Regions from separate parts of the Mesorhizobium sp. M0678 genome, predicted to be linked through region 1. Evidence: predicted binding sites of a transcription regulator. Region 1 holds the regulator's gene; the other holds the start of a gene.
The links. Region 1 encodes PhoB, which activates phosphate uptake and scavenging genes when phosphate is short. Its sites were predicted from a motif close to TGTCATNNANCTGTCAT; they were not measured.
Positions count from the first base shown of each region.

Region 2: a site for PhoB is predicted at 2,315-2,331, ahead of NKI29_RS13330 (alkaline phosphatase D family protein). Genes of this name have one in related genera too.

Region 1 covers NZ_JAMYPT010000010.1:26,269-29,815, reverse strand. Annotated here, with positions in the region: gene xylF (D-xylose ABC transporter substrate-binding protein) at 1-158, opposite strand, end outside; gene NKI29_RS18885 (ROK family protein) at 445-1,689, shown strand; gene phoB (phosphate regulon transcriptional regulator PhoB) at 1,699-2,388, opposite strand; gene phoU (phosphate signaling complex protein PhoU) at 2,405-3,112, opposite strand; gene pstB (phosphate ABC transporter ATP-binding protein PstB) at 3,145-3,547, opposite strand, start outside.
Region 2 covers NZ_JAMYPT010000006.1:88,941-92,487, forward strand. Annotated here, with positions in the region: gene NKI29_RS13315 (hypothetical protein) at 1-53, opposite strand, end outside; gene NKI29_RS13320 (TetR/AcrR family transcriptional regulator) at 152-757, opposite strand; gene NKI29_RS13325 (MFS transporter) at 840-2,123, shown strand; gene NKI29_RS13330 (alkaline phosphatase D family protein) at 2,404-3,547, shown strand, end outside.

The DNA.
Region 1 (3,547 bases):
TCGATGGCCGCCTTCATTGCGGCCTCGTCTGTCTTCCAGCGCTCTTCCTGGAAGTTCGACCAGGAAACGCCGATGACCTTGTCTTTAGCCTGCGCCACCGACGCCAGCGCCAGCGTCATGGCGACACCCGCCAGAATGGCGGTCGTGAATTTCTTCATCATATCCTCCCTGCGCCGCGTACGGCGTGACCAATTGGCTCAAAGACCAGCTTAGAAGCTCTAATTTTTTCGAGCCTCGAAAAAATACTGGCCCGATCTCCGGCTGCTGTCAACATCGATTCTGATGGATTTTGATGACTCTGCGAGTTTTTTCGAGCGTCGGAATAAACGATGACAGCGCCACCTGCATCTGACACTATTTGCCTGCATTCGACACTATTTGTCGGACATTACCGACGGCTTCCGGTTCATGAGCGGCCGCGGCAACCGGGAGGAAAGCAAAACAATGTCGGTCGGAATCCGCCATGACGATTTGCGCCGGCGCAACCGGGCGATGGTGATCTCGGCGGTGCGCCGGGCCGGCCAGCCATCGCGTACTGAGATCGCAGCTACCACCGGCCTCAGTCATTCGACCATATCGGCGATCTCTTCCGACCTGATACGGGAAGGCATCCTCGCCGAGAGCAAGGCAAGTGAGCCCGTTTCGTTGAAACGCGGTCGTCCGCAGGTCGGCCTCGCCCTCAACCCGGAAGCGGCGGCGGTGCTGACCGTGGTGTTGTCGCTGAATTTCCTGTCGGCCGCCATTATCGACTATACGGGACAGGTGGTCGCCGAGGAACAGCGCCGGCTGGACACGCTGACCATGCCGCGCGACGAGCTGATCCGTGAATGCATGGCCATCGTCCGGCGCCGGCTGCAGGATCCAGACCTTGACGTCCGCAGTGTCGCCCGCATCGCCCTGGCGATTCAGGGCATTACCGACTCCCCTGCACGCGCCATGCTGTGGTCGCCGATCACGCCGCAGACCGACATCGCCTTTGCCGACATGCTGGAGGACGAATTCGGCATCCCGGCAACGGTGGAGAACGACTGCAACATGATGGCGGTGGCTTTGCGCTGGCGCAATCCGGATCGCTATCGCGACGACTTCATCGCCATCCTGCTTTCGCATGGCATCGGCATGGGGCTGGTGCTGAAGGGCGAACTGTTCACCGGGACGCATTCCTCGGGCGGCGAATTTGGCCACATGATCCATCGTCCGGGCGGCGCGCTCTGCCGTTGCGGGCGGCGCGGCTGCATCGAGGCCTATGCCGGCAACTACGCCATCTGGCGCAACGCCAGGCAGATGAGCGAAGACAGCGAGCCGGTCGCCGACGTCAGCGACGCCGACATGCGAGCACTGGCGGCCCGGGCGCGCGAGAAAGATGGGCCGGAACGCGAGGCCTACCGCAAGGCCGGCGAAGCGCTGGGTTTCGGTCTCGGCTCGCTGTTCGCGCTGATCGATCCGGCACCGGTCGCGATGGTCGGCGCCAGTGCCGCCGCCTTCGATCTGATCGAGCCGGCCATGCGGAAGGCAATCGCCCAGACCGCCGGCGGCCAGCATTCAGGCTCGATCTCCTTCGATACAGAGCCGAACGAATTGCCGCTGATCCGCGAAGGCTGCGCGATGCGGGCGTTAAGCTTCGTCGACCAGGAGATTTTCGCGCCGGGCGCGCAAATGAGGCCCAGCGTCAGAAAGAACGTAGCCTGACCAGGCGGGTCAATCTTCCCTGATCGCATAGCCGGCACCGCGGATGGTGCGGATGACATCCGGCATCCGGCCGTTGTTGACGGCTTTGCGCAGCCGCCCGACATGCACGTCGACGGTGCGTTCGTCGATGTAGATTGTCTCGCCCCAGACATTATCGAGTAACTGGCTGCGCGAGAAGACACGGCCCGGATGCCGCATCATGAACTCGAGCAGCCGGAATTCGGTCGGCCCGAGCCTGATTTCGCTCTTCTTGCGATAGACCCTGTGCGATTCGCGATCGAGCACGATGTCGCCTACCTTCAGCACGCTGGACAGCACTTCCGGCTTGGCGCGCCGCAGCAGCGCCTTGACCCTGGCCATGAATTCCGGTGTCGAAAACGGTTTGACCAGATAGTCGTCGGCGCCGGTCGAAAGACCGCGCACCCGGTCGCTCTCCTCGCCGCGCGCGGTCAGCATGATGATCGGCAGCCGCTCGGTTTCGGGGCGCACCCGCAACCGACGACAGAGCTCGATGCCGGAAACCGCTGGTATCATCCAGTCGAGCACCAAAAGGTCGGGCACATTCTCCTGCAAACGGATCTCGGCTTCGTCGCCGCGTGTCACCACCTCGACCTGGTAGCCTTCGGATTCGAGATTGTAGCGGAGCAGCACACCCAACGGCTCCTCGTCCTCCACCACCATTATGCGTGGTGCGATCATCGGCTGGGCACCCCCATCATGTCACCGGTGCGGACATTGTCGTTTCGTCCTGCTTCGGACGATTGACCGGCAATTGCTCGCCGGTCAGCACATAATACGCATTTTCGGCGATGTTGGTGACATGGTCGCCGATCCGCTCCAGATTCTTGGCGCAGAACAGCAGGTGCGTGCAAGCGGTGATGTTGCGCGGATCTTCCATCATGTAGGTCAAGAGCTCGCGGAACACGGACGTGTATTTGACGTCGATGCGCTCGTCGGCGGCACGCAGCTTGGCCAACGCGGCCGCATCGCCTGCAGCATATTCCTCGATGACACCCTGCACCTGGATGAGAACCAGCTGCGCCATCGCGTCGATGGAATGCGACAGGTCCCGCGGCGTGGCGCTGAGGCCGACCGCACTCACGCGCTTGGCGATATTCTTGGCAAGATCGCCGATGCGTTCGAGGTCGCCCGCCATGCGGATCGCTCCGACCACATGGCGAAGATCGTGGGCCATCGGCTGGCGTTTGGCGATCAGGGTTATGGCGCGGTCGTCCAGTTCGCGTTGACGCGCATCCATGATGGCGTCGTCGGAAACGACGCGTTGCGCCAGCACGTTGTCGGAATTCAACAGGGCCTTGGTCGCCCCGCCGACCATCGAACCGGCGAGGTCGGCCATGTCGCGGATCAGCTTGCTGATCTGCTCGAGATCCTCGTCGAAAGAAGCGACTGTGTGTTCGCCCATGGTCCTGTCCTCATATGCATGATCGGAACGGCTCAGCCGAAGCGGCCAGTGATGTAGTCCTGCGTGCGCTTCTCGCGGGGCGACGTGAAGATCTTCTCGGTCCGGTCGAACTCGACCAGTTCACCCAGATACATGAAGGCGGTCTGGCGCGACACGCGCGCCGCCTGCTGCATGTTGTGGGTGACGATGACGATCGTGTAGTCGGCTTGCAATTCGTCGATCAGTTCCTCGATCTTGGCAGTCGACAGCGGGTCGAGGGCCGAAGCCGGTTCGTCGAGCAGAATGACTTCCGGCTTCACGGCCACGGTGCGGGCGATACAGAGCCGCTGCTGCTGGCCGCCAGATAGGCTCAAGCCGCTGGCGTTGAGCTTGTCCTTGACCTCGCTCCACAGCGCGGCGCGCTTCAACGCCTGTTCGACGCGGCCGTCCATCTCG
Region 2 (3,547 bases), on a different contig from region 1:
CGGGCCGCCTGGCAGAAACCGGCGAGGGCAAGCGGGATCAAGAGAGCGCGCATGGCGGAACAACTCAGTTCGGGGGGCGCAGCGTACCGTCAAATTTAGCAGCAGCCTAGAGGAAGTCAGGCTGCGCACAGTGGTCTGGTAAAACGGAACACTATCTCTTCAAACTTGCCTCTATCAGAAGATCGGCGTTGCGGGCCACCGACTGCGCCGGTCCGCCGGCACCGAACAGCTGGCCGCTGATATAGGCGCCCTCGATCAGCAGCAGCAGCCCGTCGCCCAGCGTCTCGGCGTCGCCGGCGCCCATCGCCGCCGCCATGGCACGCAAGCGCCGGCGCAATTCCTGCTTGTTGGCCTCGCTCACGACGCGGGCCGGATGGCCAGGTTCGGGATATTCGACCGCGGCATTGGTCATGCCGCAGCCGCGATAGTCGGGCTTTTGCGTGCGCTTGCCGACACGCGTCAGGAAAGCGACGATCTGCGCGCGCGGATCGCCGGGATGGGCATCCACCGCCTCGTCGAAACGCTCCCAGAATTCGAGGTCATAGTGCCGGAGGTAGGATGCGGCCAGCTCGTCCTTGGACGGAAAGCTGCGGTAGAGGCTGGGCTTGGTGACGCCGGCACGCCGCACGATCTCGTCGACGCCGATCGCCCTGATGCCTTGCCGGTAGAACAGGTCGCGCGCGACCTGGAGAATCCGTTCGGCGGCGCGAGGCGGCGGTGCGTCATTCGCCTTGATCGTTGGTTCAATGCTTTTCATGCCTGGTCTGCCGGTTAGCTGGTTGACAATGTTACCGGTCGGTACGTATGTTTCGCGCTCCTGCAACGTACCGGTCAGTAACATGATAGCTCAATCCCGCCCGTTTGGCCAGCGCTACGCTTTCGTCGTGGTCGCCGTCATCTTCCTCTGCCTGCTGATCGCAGCGGGCCTGCGTTCGGCGCCGGCAGTCATGATGCTGCCGCTGGAGAACAGTTTCGGCTGGCGGCGCGACGTGGTGTCGCTGGCGGCGGCCACCGGCATCTTCCTCTACGGCCTGACCGGGCCGTTTGCCGCGGCGCTGATGGAGCGGATCGGGCTGCGCCGCACCTTGCTTGCCGCGCTGCTGTTGATGTCGGGATCGACCGCGCTCAGCCTGTTGATGACCAAACCGTGGCATCTGCTCCTCACCTGGGGCGTGTTTTCCGGCGTCAGCTCGGGCGCCGTCGCCACCGTGCTCGGCGCGACCATCGTCAACCGCTGGTTCAAGACCAATCGCGGCCTGGTGATGGGACTGATGTCGGCGTCCAGTGCCACCGGGCTGCTGGTCTTCCTGCCGCTGCTCGCCTCGCTCGCCCAGTCGGGCGGCTGGAGGCCGATTGTCATCGCGGTCTCGGTTGCCACCGCCTGCCTGCTGCCGCTGGTCTGGCTGCTGGTGCCGGAGCGGCCGGCCTCCATCGGCATGGTGCGCTATGGCGCCGAGCTCGACGACGTGCCCCCGTCACCACCTGCCGCGCAAGGCAATTTCCTCGCGCATACGATGAGCACGCTGCGCCGCGCCGCCGGCACGCGCGTCTTTTGGTATCTGTTCGCCACCTTCTTCGTTTGCGGCTTCACCACCAACGGGTTGGTTGGCACGCACCTGATCGCCTTTTGCGGCGATATGGGCATCGGCGAAGTGCAGGCTGCAGGCCTGCTCTCGATGATGGGCATCTTCGATCTTATCGGCACAACGCTGTCGGGCTGGCTCACCGACCGTTTCGACCCGCGCAAGCTGCTCGGCGTCTATTACGGTATTCGCGGCCTGTCGCTGATCTATTTGCCCTATTCCGGCTTCTCGGCGACCAGCCTGATCATCTTCGCCGTGTTTTACGGACTGGACTGGATCGCGACGGTGCCGCCGACGCTCAGGCTTTCCAACGAGGCGTTCGGCGACCGCAGCGGGCCGATCGTCTTCGGCTGGATCGTCGCCGGCCATCAGGTGGGTGCGGCAACCGCCGCTGCCTTCGGTGGCACCATGCGTGAGCTTCAGGGCAACTATCAGCTTGCCTTCCTGATCGCCGGCATGACGGCAATAGCCGCCGCCTGCATCTCGCTGCTGATCAACACCAGCCGCCCGGCGTTTGATCCGGAACCGCAGGCGGCGTAGGGCGCAATCGGCCGTGCTAATCTCCCCCCTTGAGGGGGAGATGGCCGCGACGCGGCCAGAGGGGGTCGGTCCGACTGGGCTCGGCCCCTTATCGCCGATGCAAGAGGTCGGTGCTCCATGCGAGACGACCCCCTTCTGTCGCCTTCGGCGACATCTCCCCCTCAAGGAGGGAGATTCGCCAGCCTGTTCACTGTTATCAAACCTTCATCGTTTCGAAATGTGCCTGAAACATTGAAGCTGGAGCTTGGCGGCGACGTTCAATGCCATCCAGGAGACAGCCATGAACAAGATTTCGATGACGCGACGCGCTTTCGTCACGTCGGCCAGCGCCGTTGGCCTGGTCGGCGCCTCGGGCCTCGCCCTTCCCTATTACTCGCGCGCCAATCAGCGCCCGGCTTTCACCCATGGCATCCAGTCCGGCGACGTCGACGCCACCAGCGGCATGGTCTGGACACGCACCGACCGGCCGTCGCGCGTCATGTTCGAGGTGTCGCCGACCGAAAGCTTCACCAATGCCGTCCGCCTGGCGCCGCTCGATACCTCGCCGGCCAGCGATTATACGGTGAAGCGGCTGCTTACCGATCTCGCCTCCGACCAGGACATCTTCTACCGCATGGTCGCGGCCGATCTTGCCGACATCAACGCCGTTTCCGAGCCGGTCGTCGGCCGCTTCCGCACGGCACCTGCCTCGAAGCGCGACATTCGCTTTGCCTGGTCGGGCGACACCGCCGGCCAAGGCTGGGGCATCGACGAGACCGGCATGAAGACCTACGCCACCATTGCCAAGCACACGCCCGACTTCTTCCTGCATTCGGGCGATACGATCTATGCCGATGGTGCGATGAAGGACGAGGTCGACCTGCCCAACGGCGGCAAGTGGAAAAACAAAGTGCTGATCGACGAGAAGCGCAGGGTTGCCGAGACGCTGGACGAATACCGGGCGCAGTGGAAATACAACATGATGGACAGGCATTTGCTGGCGCTCAGCGCCATCTGTCCGACCTTCTATCAGTGGGATGACCACGAGGTGCTGAACAACTGGTCGGAATCGAAGGACCTGAGCGCCGACGATCGCTACACTGAAAAATCCATCCATGTGCTGGCGGCACGTGCGGCGCGCGCCTTCCACGAAATGACGACGATCCGTTACGAGCCGTCGGAGCCGGGCCGCGTCTACCGCAAGATCGCCTATGGTCCGCTGCTCGACGTGTTCTTCCTCGACATGCGTTCCTACCGCGGCCCCAACGGTCCGGATATGCAGGAGACGATGACGCCGCAATCGCGCATCCTCGGTGAACAGCAGATCAAGTGGCTGAAGCGTGAACTGGCGAATTCCAACGCAACCTGGAAAATCATCGCCGCCGACATGCCGCTCGGCCTCGTCGTCTGGAACGACGGCACCAAGAAGGTAGGGGCCGAGGCGG